Regions from separate parts of the Streptomyces sp. NPDC088725 genome, predicted to be linked through region 1. Evidence: riboswitches for the same ligand, from Rfam matches in the RefSeq annotation. Region 1 holds a riboswitch; the other holds the start of a gene.
The links. A riboswitch is a leader RNA that binds a small molecule or an ion and turns the genes downstream of it on or off. The one in region 1 is predicted to bind S-adenosylmethionine.
Positions count from the first base shown of each region.

Region 1 (5,633 bases):
ACGGCGTCGGCGAGCTGGTTCATCCCGCGCTCGAGACCGCGCCGTGCCTCCTCGTCGAACGCGATGATCTTGGCCATGTGAAGTGGTCCTCCCGGACTGGGGTGGATTCTCCGGACCGCGCCCGCGCCCGCGACGGACGGCCTGAGAACTGGGTGGTTCCTTGCCCCACCAGCTCTGCGGGCCTCGCTGACCCGGTCCATAAGTTGTCACTCTCACCTGCAGAGTGCTAACGCCAATGATTAGCACTCGACCCCCGAGAGTGCAAGCTCCCCCCGCCCCACAGGACGCACGTCTCACGGGACACGCGCCTTACCCGCGCGTCTCTCCGCGCGCCTCCCCCAGCACGCCTGACGTACACCGGCGCACGAAAGCGACCCGTACGAACGCGGCCCACGCCCGTACGAACGCGGCCCGCACACGCGCCCGTACGCACACACCCGCCCGCACACCCGCCCCCGCACGTGCGAGAGGCCCGTACCCCTGTGACCGGGATACGGGCCCCTCGTGCGGTGCGTGGACTTCGATCGTGCGTCGGTGGCCGATCGCGCCGGAATCAGACGGCGAGCTTGACCATGTCCGCCTGCGGACCCTTCTGGCCCTGCGAGATCTCGAACTCCACTCGCTGACCTTCTTCAAGGGTGCGGTACCCGTCCATCTGGATGGCGCTGTAGTGGACGAAAACATCCGCACCACCGTCGACCGCGATGAAGCCGTAGCCCTTCTCCGCGTTGAACCACTTGACGGTGCCCTGAGCCATGCCCAACTCCCCTATTACTGGCCCCTGCCGGAGGCCTTACTTCGCGTCGGAACGCGTCGACCGCGGCTGAATGTATCTGCCCAACTGCCCTCTGCAACAGGTCAATCAGACGAGAATTCCGGGCATGGCCGAACACACGAAACAGTGAATTGCCAATGATCCGGGGCAAGTCGGGCCAGGCAAAGCGCATCTATCACGCAAACGGCACCAGGACTTCGACTCCATGTTGTCGCGTTCTCATATGTGTTGGGCACGCGCGACAGCGGGTCGTTCCCACATCGTAGCGCGCTCAACCACATGGAATTGCCCCCTCCGCTTCTCTTGCGGAGGGGGCAATTCCATGACGCGCTGCGGCAGTCGGACGGTCAGCAGCCGCCCGCGACCGCCGGGATGATCGAGACGCCGGCGCCCGCCGGGGTCACCGTCTCCAGGCCCTGCTCGAAGCGGACGTCGTCGTCGTTCACGTACACGTTCACGAAGCGGCGCAGCTTGCCCGCGTCGTCCAGCACACGGGCGGCGATCCCCGGGTGGTTGCTCTCCAGGGACTGGATGACCTCGGAGAGGGTCGCGCCCTCCGCCGGGACCTCGGCCTGACCACCGGTGTACGTACGGAGGATGGTGGGGATGCGGACCTTGACGCTCATGGTGGGATGCCTTCCTCGGGTCTGGATGTCGTGGGGCCTGCCGGGACGGGCGAGTGCGCGAACCCGGCGTCCCGGAACGGGTCGGTACGCGAGACGGCCGTCCCGGGCCGGGTCAGTGCGCGAGACCGCCGTCCCGCAACGGATCAGTGCGCGAGACCCGCGTCCCGGAACGCGTCCAGGCTCGGGCGGATCGTCGCCGTCGGGCCGGTCGTCGGGGCCACCGCGTCCAGCGTCTTCAGGCCGTCACCGGTGTTGAGCACGACCGTCGTGAGCGTCGGGTCGAGCGCGCCGGACTCGATGAGCTTCTTCGTCACGCCGACCGTCACCCCGCCCGCCGTCTCGGCGAAGATCCCCTCGGTGCGGGCGAGCAGCTTGATCGCGTCCACGATCTGCTCGTCGTTGACGTCCTCGACGGCGCCGCCGGTGCGGCGCGTGATGTCCAGGACGTACGGGCCGTCGGCCGGGTTCCCGATCGCCAGCGACTTGGCGATGGTGTCCGGCTTCTGCGGACGTACGACGTCGTGACCGGCCTTGAAAGCGGCGGAGACCGGCGAGCAGCCCTCGGCCTGGGCCCCGAAGATCTTGTACGGCCTGTCCTCGACCAGACCCAGCTTGATCAGCTCGCGCAGACCCTTGTCGATCTTCGTGAGCTGTGAGCCCGAGGCGATCGGGATGACGATCTGGTCGGGCAGCTGCCAGCCGAGCTGCTCGCAGATCTCGTACGCGAGCGTCTTCGAGCCCTCGCCGTAGTACGGGCGGAGGTTGACGTTGACGAAGCCCCAGCCCTCGCCCAGCGGGTCGCCGATCAGCTCGGAACAGAAGCGGTTGACGTCGTCGTAGTTGCCCTCGATGCCGACCAGTTCACCGCCGTAGACGGCCGCCATGACGACCTTGCCCTGCTCCAGGTCGTGCGGGATGAACACGCACGACCGCAGTCCGGCGCGGGCCGCAGCCGCGCCTACCGCGCCCGCGAGGTTACCGGTGGAGGAGCAGGAGAGCGTGGTGAAGCCGAAGGCGCGGGCCGCCTCGACGGCGATGGCGACGACGCGGTCCTTGAAGGAGTGCGTCGGGTTGCCGGAGTCGTCCTTGATGTGGAGGCCGCCGGTGACGCCCAGTTCACGGGCGAGGTTGTCGGCCTTGACGAGCTTGGTGAAGCCCGGGTTGATGTTGGGCTTCGTGGCGACGTCGGCGGGGACGGGCAGCAGCTCCGCGTAGCGCCAGATGTTGTCGGGTCCCGCCGCGATGCGCTTCTTCAGCGCTTCCGGGTCGCCCGTCGGCAGGTCGTAGGCCACTTCGAGCGGGCCGAAACAGCTCGCGCAGGCGAAGATCGGGCCGAGTTCGAAACGTTCTCCGCATTCGCGGCACGAGAGTGCGGCGGCGGGTCCCAGGTCGACGGTGCCGGCGGAAGCGGCGGATCCGGTCGGGTTCTGGGTGACGTCAGTGTTCTGGACAGTCTGCACAGCCATGAAGGCGAGGCCCTTTCCTCATCTTCCTCACGACGCGTTTCGCCGCAAGACGGAATTGGCACCTTCCCCACCGTGACCTCGCGGTCGGCGGGATGGTTGCCGGGGCTTCAACGGGCCGTTCCCTCTGCCCCTCTGGATGAGCGGTATGGCGCCGGAACCGGGCTCCGGTGCGTTTGTCGGCCGACCACCCCCGGCATGCGCGGGCTACTGGCCTTGTTCAAGACTGTAACCGAAGGACCGGACGGTTGAGACAGTCGTCCGGAACGCGAGATGGATCACTCTCAGGGAGTACCGACCGTGCTGGAAGAGGTGGAACGCTGGCTGACCAGGCGTTCCTGGTCCGTCGGCGACCGTACGCTCGACCGGCTGACGGCCGCCAAGGCCGCGCGTGGCACCACGGTGAGCGTGGTCCTGCCGGCGCTCGACGAGGAGGAGACCGTCGGTGAGATCGTCGCGGTCATCCGCCGGGAGCTGATGGAGAAGGTGCCGCTCGTCGACGAGTTGGTGGTGATCGACTCCGGTTCCGTGGACGGTACGGCGAAGATCGCGGCGGCGGCCGGCGCGCGGGTCGTGCACCGGGACGCGATACTGCCGCGGCTGCCCGCGCTGCCCGGCAAGGGCGAGGTGCTGTGGCGGTCGCTGCTGGTGACAACCGGCGACATCGTCTGTTTCGTGGACGCCGATCTCCGGGAATTCTCGGCGGACTTCGTGTCGGGGATCGTGGGGCCGCTGCTCACGGACCCGGAGGTGCAGCTCGTGAAGGGGATGTACGACCGGCCGCTGAACGGGACCGCGGGACAGGGCGGCCGGGTGACGGAACTGGTGGCGCGGCCGCTGCTGAATCTGCACTGGCCTCTGCTCGCGGGTTTCGTCCAGCCGCTGGGCGGGGAGTACGCGGCGCGCCGGACGCTGCTGGAGCGGCTGCCGTTCCCCGTCGGATACGGCGTGGAGCTGGGGCTGCTGGTCGACGCGCTGCACGCGGTGGGCCTTGACGCGCTGGCGCAGGTGGACGTGGGTGTACGGATCCACCGGCACCAGGACGGGCGGGCGCTCGGACGGATGGCGGCGGCGATCTACCGCACGGCGCAGCTGCGGCTGTCGCGCGGGCATCTGGTGCGGCCGGTGCTGACGCAGTTCGAGCGGGGTGAGGACGGTTTCGTCCCGCGTACCCACGCGGTGGACACGGAGGAGCGGCCGCCGATGCGGGAGATCGGCGAGTACACGGCCGGCCGTGCGGCGTAGCCGATTCTGAACGTGCGGCGCAGCCGGTTCCGACGGGCGGATTTCCTGGGGCGCGCCCTCATGGACCTTCGCCCCTCGCGTCACGGAGACTCGCGTCGCGGACGGGAGCGCGACCGAGGCCCCGGAGCCGCGTACATGCTCGCCGCCGCTCATCACACGAACGCGCATGTGACCGAGCCGTACGCGTCCGTACGTTTGAGCGTTTCCGGTACGGGCTAGATTTCGGCCATGGTCTCCGAGCACGTCGCCCAGGTCCTTGTCGCCTCCAACCGCGGTCCCGTCTCGTACTCCGTGCGCGACGACGGAGCGCTGGACGCCAAGCGCGGCGGCGGCGGGCTGGTGTCCGGGCTGTCCGCCATCGGTCCTGACACGGACGCGGTCTGGGTGTGCGCGGCGCTCGGTGACGGCGACCGCGAGGCCGTACGCCGGACGGGCGGCCGGCTCGACGTGGCGGACACCGGCGGACAGCGCGTCCGGATGCTGGACATCGCGCCGGAGGTGTACGCGGACGCGTACAACGGCGTGGCGAATTCGACGCTGTGGTTCGTCCACCACCTGCTCTACCAGACCCCGCTGGAGCCGGCCTTCGGCCCGGAGTTCCGCGCGCAGTGGGCGTCGTACGAGGCGTACAACCGCGCCTTCGCCGAGGCGCTGGCCGACGAGGCGGCCGAGGGCGCCGCGGTCCTGGTGCAGGACTACCACCTGGCGCTGGTGCCCGGCATGCTGCGCGCGCTCCGCCCCGACCTGCGGATCGGGCACTTCTCGCACACGCCGTGGGCGCCGGTGGACTACTTCCGGCTGCTGCCCGACGACATCGCGCGCCAGCTGCTGCGCGGCATCCTGGGCGCGGACCGGGCGGCGTTCCTGACGCAGCGCTGGGCCGGCGCGTTCACGGCGTGCTGTACGGAGCTGCTGGGCGGTACGGGCAACACCCGGATCGGGGTGCACGGCCTCGGCGCGGACGCGGACTTCCTGCGGGAGCGGGCGCACCGCCCCGACGTCGGCGAGCGGATGACCGCGCTGCGCGAGCAGATCGGCACGGAGGCCGGGGGCGCCGCGCGGAAGACGATCGTGCGGGTCGACCGTACGGAACTGTCCAAGAACATCGTGCGCGGGCTCCTCTCGTACCGTCAGCTGCTGGCCGAAAGGCCCGAGTGGCACGGCCGGGTGGTGCATGTCGCCTTCGCGTATCCCTCCCGGCAGGATCTGCCGGTCTACCGCGACTACACCGCAGAGGTGCAGCGGGTGGCGGACGGCATCAACGAGGAGTTCGGCACGGACGGATGGCTGCCGGTCGTCCTCCATGTGAAGGACGACTTCGCCCGCTCGCTCGCGGCCTACCGGCTGGCGGACGTGGCGCTGGTCAACCCGATCCGCGACGGTATGAACCTGGTGGCCAAGGAGATCCCGGTGGTCTCGGACGACGGGTGCGCGCTGGTGCTCTCACGCGAGGCGGGCGCGTACGAGGAGCTGGGCGAGGACGCGCTGGTGGTGAACCCGTACGACGTGTCCGCGACGGCCGCC
Region 1 covers NZ_JBIVLO010000005.1:147,763-153,395, reverse strand. Annotated here, with positions in the region: gene groL (chaperonin GroEL) at 1-77, opposite strand, end outside; gene ACIP6N_RS14045 (cold-shock protein) at 554-757, opposite strand; gene ACIP6N_RS14040 (MoaD/ThiS family protein) at 1,123-1,401, opposite strand; gene thrC (threonine synthase) at 1,545-2,867, opposite strand; SAM riboswitch class I at 2,883-3,010, opposite strand; gene ACIP6N_RS14030 (glucosyl-3-phosphoglycerate synthase) at 3,165-4,109, shown strand; gene ACIP6N_RS14025 (trehalose-6-phosphate synthase) at 4,338-5,633, shown strand, end outside.

Region 2 (5,633 bases), on a different contig from region 1:
ACCGTCGCTGCGGCCTCCACCGAACGCGCGCTGCTGGGGAGCAACGTCCTGGCGGCTCCCTGGTACCAGCCGGTGCTGTTCGCCCGTACGCTCACGAGCCTGGACCTGGTCAGCGGTGGACGATTGATACCCGGGCTCGGCACCGGCTGGTCCCCCGACGAGTTCCGGGCCGTCGGCGTCCCGATCGAAGAGCGGGGCGCCCGGCTGGACGAGACGCTCGACGTGCTGGACGCCTGGTGGTCCACCAACCCCGTGGCGCACGAGGGCCCTTACGTGAGCCTGCCACCCACTCATGTCGACCTCAAGCCGGTGCGGCGGCCCCGCCCGCCGATCCATCTGGGCGGCTGGGCCCCGGCGGCGCTGCGCCGTGTCGCACGCCGGGCGGACGGCTGGCTGCCCGTCCTCTCGCCGAGAGGCGGTTACTACGACCCCGCCTCCGTCAACGGCCCGCTGCGGGAGATCCGCAGGATCGCGGCGGAGGAGGGCCGTGACCCGTCGGAGATCGGGGCGATCCTGCGGTTCATCCCGACCCGGGTGACCACGGTCGAGGAGGTGGCCGAGGCCATCGGACTGACGCGCCGCGAGACGGACATCGACCACGTCTTCGTGGACCTGATGTGGCTGTCCAAGGACATCGACCACTCGCTCGAACTCGTCAGGTCCGTGCTGGACCTCGCCCGCGAGGACTGATCCCGCCTCCGGGCATCAGTATCAGCAGGGAGCCGGGACGCAACGGCCGTCCTCGGTGCGGTAGTTCCAGCGGGCGCCGTCGCGCACCAGCTCCTTGACCGCGCCGACGAACCGGTCCACGTGCTCCTCCGGCGTTCCCGCGCCGAAGCTGACCCGGATCGCGTTGAGCGAGCGCTCGCCGGGCTCGGCCTCGGGGGCGCCGCACTCCCCCTGCTCCTGCGGGTCGTTGTCGAGCAGGGTCCGTACGAGCGGGTGGGCGCAGAAGAGGCCGTCGCGCACGCCGATGCCGTACTCCGCCGACAGCGCGGCGGCGAAGTGCGAGCTGTTCCAGCCCTCGACGACGAACGACAGGACGCCGACGCGCGGTGCGTCGTCGCCGAAGAGCGAGAGCACCTTGACCTCGGGCACCTCGGCGAGCCCCGCACGCACGCGGGCGACCAGCGCCTGCTCGCGGGCGACCAGCGTGTCGAAACCGGCCTCCTTGAGCGCCGTGCAGGCGGAGGCGATCGCGTACACCCCGATGACGTTCGGCGAACCGGCCTCGTGGCGGGCCGTCGTGGTGTGCCAGTCGACGTCCACCCCGCCGTCCTCACGCCGGGTGACCCGACGGCTCGCACCACCGCCCGCGAGGTACGGCTCCGAGTCGAGCAGCCAGTCCGAACGGCCCGCGAGCACGCCGGAGCCGAACGGCGCGTACAGCTTGTGTCCGGAGAACGCGACCCAGTCCACGTCGAGTCCGGTGACGTCCACCGGGTGGTGCGGCGCGAGCTGCGCGGCGTCGAGGACGATACGGGCGCCGTGCGCGTGCGCGGCGGCGGCCAGCTCCTGTACGGGCCACAGCTCGCCGGTGACGTTGGAGGCGCCGGTGACGCAGACGAGCGCGGGCACCGAGGTGTCCCGTCCGGCCAGCGCGCTCTCCAGGGTGGCGACGGCGGCGGCCGGGGTACGCGGCGCGTCGAGGATGTTCACCCGGGCCGCACGCCACGGCAGCAGCGCGGCGTGGTGCTCGGTCTCGAAGACGTACACCTCACAGCCGGCGGGCAGCGCGGCGGCCAGGAGGTTCAGCGAGTCGGTGGTGGAGCGGGTGAAGACGACCTGGTCGTCCGCGCGGCAGCCGAGGAACCCGGCGACCGTGCGGCGGCTCTTCTCGAAGAGGTCGGTGGACAGCTGCGAGAGGTAACCGGCGCCGCGGTGGACGCTGCCGTAGTACGGGGCGTACGCGGCGATGTCGTCCCACACCCGCTGGAGGGCCGGCGCGCTCGCCGCGTAGTCGAGCGCGGCGTACGTGACCTCGCCACCGGTGACGAGCGGGACGGTGACATCCCGCCCGAGCACCGGCAGCGGCTGCGCACAGGCGGCTTCGGAGTCGGTGCTGACGGCGGCGACAGTGGCACTGGCGTATGCGGACATGTCGAGACTGCTCCCTCGAGGACCAAGGACCCCAAGGCATGCAGGGGTCCGCGCTTGCCACAGACCTCGCTGCCTGCGGCCTGGTCTTCACCCGGGGCACCCCGCCACGGACGGAGGGTTGCCGGACAGCGGGCCGGGGCCGTAGTCGCTGTCACTCATGACCTGTCGAAAAGCATGACACAGGCTCCACGGTCATGGGCAACTCCGGTCCACATCCCGGACATCGGCCGGCCGGCCCCGCGCCACCGCACCGTCCGGATCAGGCGGTACTCGCGCTCACCCAGCGCTCCAGCGTGGCCTTGGCCGCGCCGGAGTCGACGGACTCGGCCGCCGTGGCGATCCCGGCGGCGATCTGGTCGGTCAGCGGCGCGTCCGTGGGGCTCAACGCGACCAGTGCGGCAGCGGAGTTGAGCAGGACGGCATCGCGCACGGGCCCCTGCTCGCCGGCCAGCAGGCGCCGGGCCACCTCGGCGTTGTACGCGGCGTCCGCGCCGCGCAGCGCCTCGATCGGCACCAGTTCGATGCCCACGTCGCGCGGGTCGAACGACGTCTCGCGCACGGCGCCGTCCCGGACGATCCAGACCGTGGAGGTGGCCGTCGTCGTCAGCTCGTCCAGGCCGTCGTCCCCGCGGACGACCAGCGACGAATTGCCGCGCGCCGCCAGCACACCGGCCACGATCGGCGCCATCCGCCGGTCCGCGACGCCGACCGCCTGCGACCGTACCCGGGCCGGGTTGGTGAGCGGTCCGAGGATGTTGAACGTGGTCTGCGCGCCCAGCTCCTTGCGCGCCTTGGCCGCGTACCGCAGGGCGGGGTGGAACTTCACCGCGAAGCAGAACGTGATGCCCGCTTCCTCGGCGACCTCGGCGACCCGCCGCGGGGTCAGTTCCAGGTTGACGCCGAGGCGTTCCAGTACGTCGGAGGCGCCGCTCGCCGACGAGGAGGCGCGGTTGCCGTGCTTGACGACCTTGGCGCCCGCGCCGGCCACCACGATCGCCGACATCGTGGAGATGTTGACGGTCTTCGCCATGTCACCGCCGGTGCCGACGATGTCGACGGTGGGGCCCGGCACCTCGATGGTCCTGGCGTGCGCGTACATGGCCCGCACGAGCCCGGAGACCTCCTCGACGGTCTCGCCCTTCGCCCGCAGCGCGACCGCGAATCCGGCGATCTGCGCGTCGGTGGCCTCGCCGCTCATGATCCTGTCCATGGCCCAGGCGGTGTCGTCCGTGCTCAGGTGCTCGCCGCGCAGCAGCGGGTTCAGCACGCCCGGCCAGCTGCGGGCCGCCACGGTGTCGCCTCCGACGGGGGTAACAGCGCTCATGCTCGCTCCTGGGTCTCTGCGGGGGTTCCACGGGCCTGTGGCGGCCTTCCCGGCCAGCCTATCGGCGCGCGCCCCGCAGGAAGAACGCCGAGGGCCCCGGCCGGTCCCCTCGCGGGGAGCCGGGCCGGGGCCCTCGGTGGTGGCGAACCTGACGGTTCTGGCGGGATCAGTGGTGGCCGTGGCCGCTGGTGATCTCCTTGTACTGCTCGGCGGTGGGCTTGGGAATCTGGTTGCCCTCGCCGAAGTAACCCTTGCTGAGGCTGACCCTGGCCTTCTCGACGGGCGAGACCTTGCGCTCGACACCGTTCTCGTCGGTCGTGGGGCCGATCTCGGCCGGGCTGGGCTGATCGTGCGCCGTGAGCTTGTAGAGGTCGCCCTGTTCGAGCGGCGTGTGGACCTCGACGAACTCACCGTGCGGCAGCCGCTTGATGATGCCGGACTCGCGTCCGTGCAGCACCTTCTCGGCGTCGCTGCGCTGGAGACCCAGGCAGAACCGCTTGGTGATGATGAAGGCGACGACCGGGGCCACGAAGAACGCGATCCGCACGAACCAGGTGATCGTGTTGATCGAGAGGTGGAAGTGCGTGGCCCAGAGGTCGTTGCCGCCACCGATCAGGAGGACGCCGTACCAGGTCAGCCAGGCCACACCGAACGCGGTACGGGTCGGCTGGTTGCGTGGCCGCTCCGCGATGTGATGCGCGCGCCGGTCGCCGGTGACCCATGCCTCGATGAAGGGATAGACCGCGATGGCGACGAGCACCAGCGGGAAGATCATCAACGGGATGAACACACCCAGGACGAGCGTGTGACCCCAGAGGTTGATCTCCCAGCCGGGCATGACACGGATCAGACCTTCGGAGAAGCCCATGTACCAGTCGGGCTGGGCTCCGGTGGAGACCTGGTCGGGCCGGTAGGGGCCGATGCCCCAGATCGGGTTGATCGTGGCGATGGCGGCGATGATCGAGATCACGCCGAAGACCAGGAAGAAGAAACCGCCGGCCTTCGCCATGTAGATCGGCAGCAGCGGCATGCCCACGACGTTCTTGTTCGTACGTCCGGGACCCGCGAACTGCGTGTGCTTGTGGTAGAAGACCAGGATCAGGTGACCGACCAGCAGGCCGAGCATGATGCCCGGCAGCAGCAGGATGTGGACCGAGTAGAACCGGGCCACGAAGTCGCCGCCCGGGAACTCCCCGCCGAACAGGAACATCGACATGTACGTGCCGACGATCGGGACGGACAGGATCGCGCCTTCCATGAAGCGCACACCGGTGCCGGAGAGCAGGTCGTCCGGGAGCGAGTAACCGGTGAACCCGGTGAACATGCCCAGGACGAACAGCAGGAAGCCGAAAAGCCAGTTGACCTCACGGGGCTTGCGGAACGCACCCGTGAAGAACACGCGCATCATGTGCACGAGCATCGCGGCGAGGAAGACCAGCGCGCCCCAGTGGTGGATCTGCCGGATCAGCAGACCGCCACGGACCTCGAAGCTGATGTTCACCGTCGACTGAAAGGCCTCCGACATCCGCAGGCCCTGCAGCGGCACGTAACTGCCGTGGTAGACCACCTCGTTCATCGACGGGTGGAAGAACAGCGTCAGATACACACCCGTGAGGATGATGATGATGAAGCTGTAGAGCGCGACCTCACCCAGCATGAACGACCAGTGGTCGGGGAAGATCTTGCGCATGTTGGCCTTGGCCAGGCCGTAAATCCCCAGCCGGCCGTCCGCCCAGTCGGCGATCTTCTCGCCTGCGGGCACTGTGCGCTGTGAATCGTTCGCAGTACTCATCCGCGCTCCCAGAAGGCAGGACCGACGGGCTCGTCGAAGTCGCCGAGCGCCTCGAGATTGCCCTCACCGTTCACACCGATCCGCAGCTGCGGGAGAGCGTGACCGGCCGGGCCGAAGATGACGCGGGCGCCGTCGGAGAGGTCGAAGGTGGACTGGTGGCAGGGGCAGAGCACGTGGTGCGTCTGCTGCTCGTACAGGCTGATGGGACAGCCCACGTGGGTGCAGATCTTGGAGTACGCCACGATGCCCTCGTGGGACCACTCCAGCTCGCGCTTGTCCTTGATGTCGTCGGGCTGGAGCCTGACGATCATCACGGCGGCCTTGGCGATCTCCTTCTGGAACTCCTCGCTGTCCTCCTCCAGGCCCTCGGGCATGACGAAGGTGAGCGAGCCCACGGAGACGTCCTCGGGACGCAGC
Region 2 covers NZ_JBIVLO010000002.1:349,026-354,658, forward strand. Annotated here, with positions in the region: gene ACIP6N_RS05470 (TIGR03619 family F420-dependent LLM class oxidoreductase) at 1-690, shown strand, start outside; gene ACIP6N_RS05475 (aminotransferase class V-fold PLP-dependent enzyme) at 712-2,100, opposite strand; SAM riboswitch class IV at 2,146-2,263, opposite strand; gene trpD (anthranilate phosphoribosyltransferase) at 2,360-3,424, opposite strand; gene ACIP6N_RS05485 (cytochrome bc complex cytochrome b subunit) at 3,591-5,216, opposite strand; gene ACIP6N_RS05490 (Rieske 2Fe-2S domain-containing protein) at 5,213-5,633, opposite strand, start outside.
Region 2: another riboswitch for S-adenosylmethionine. It lies ahead of ACIP6N_RS05475 (aminotransferase class V-fold PLP-dependent enzyme); the one in region 1 lies ahead of thrC (threonine synthase).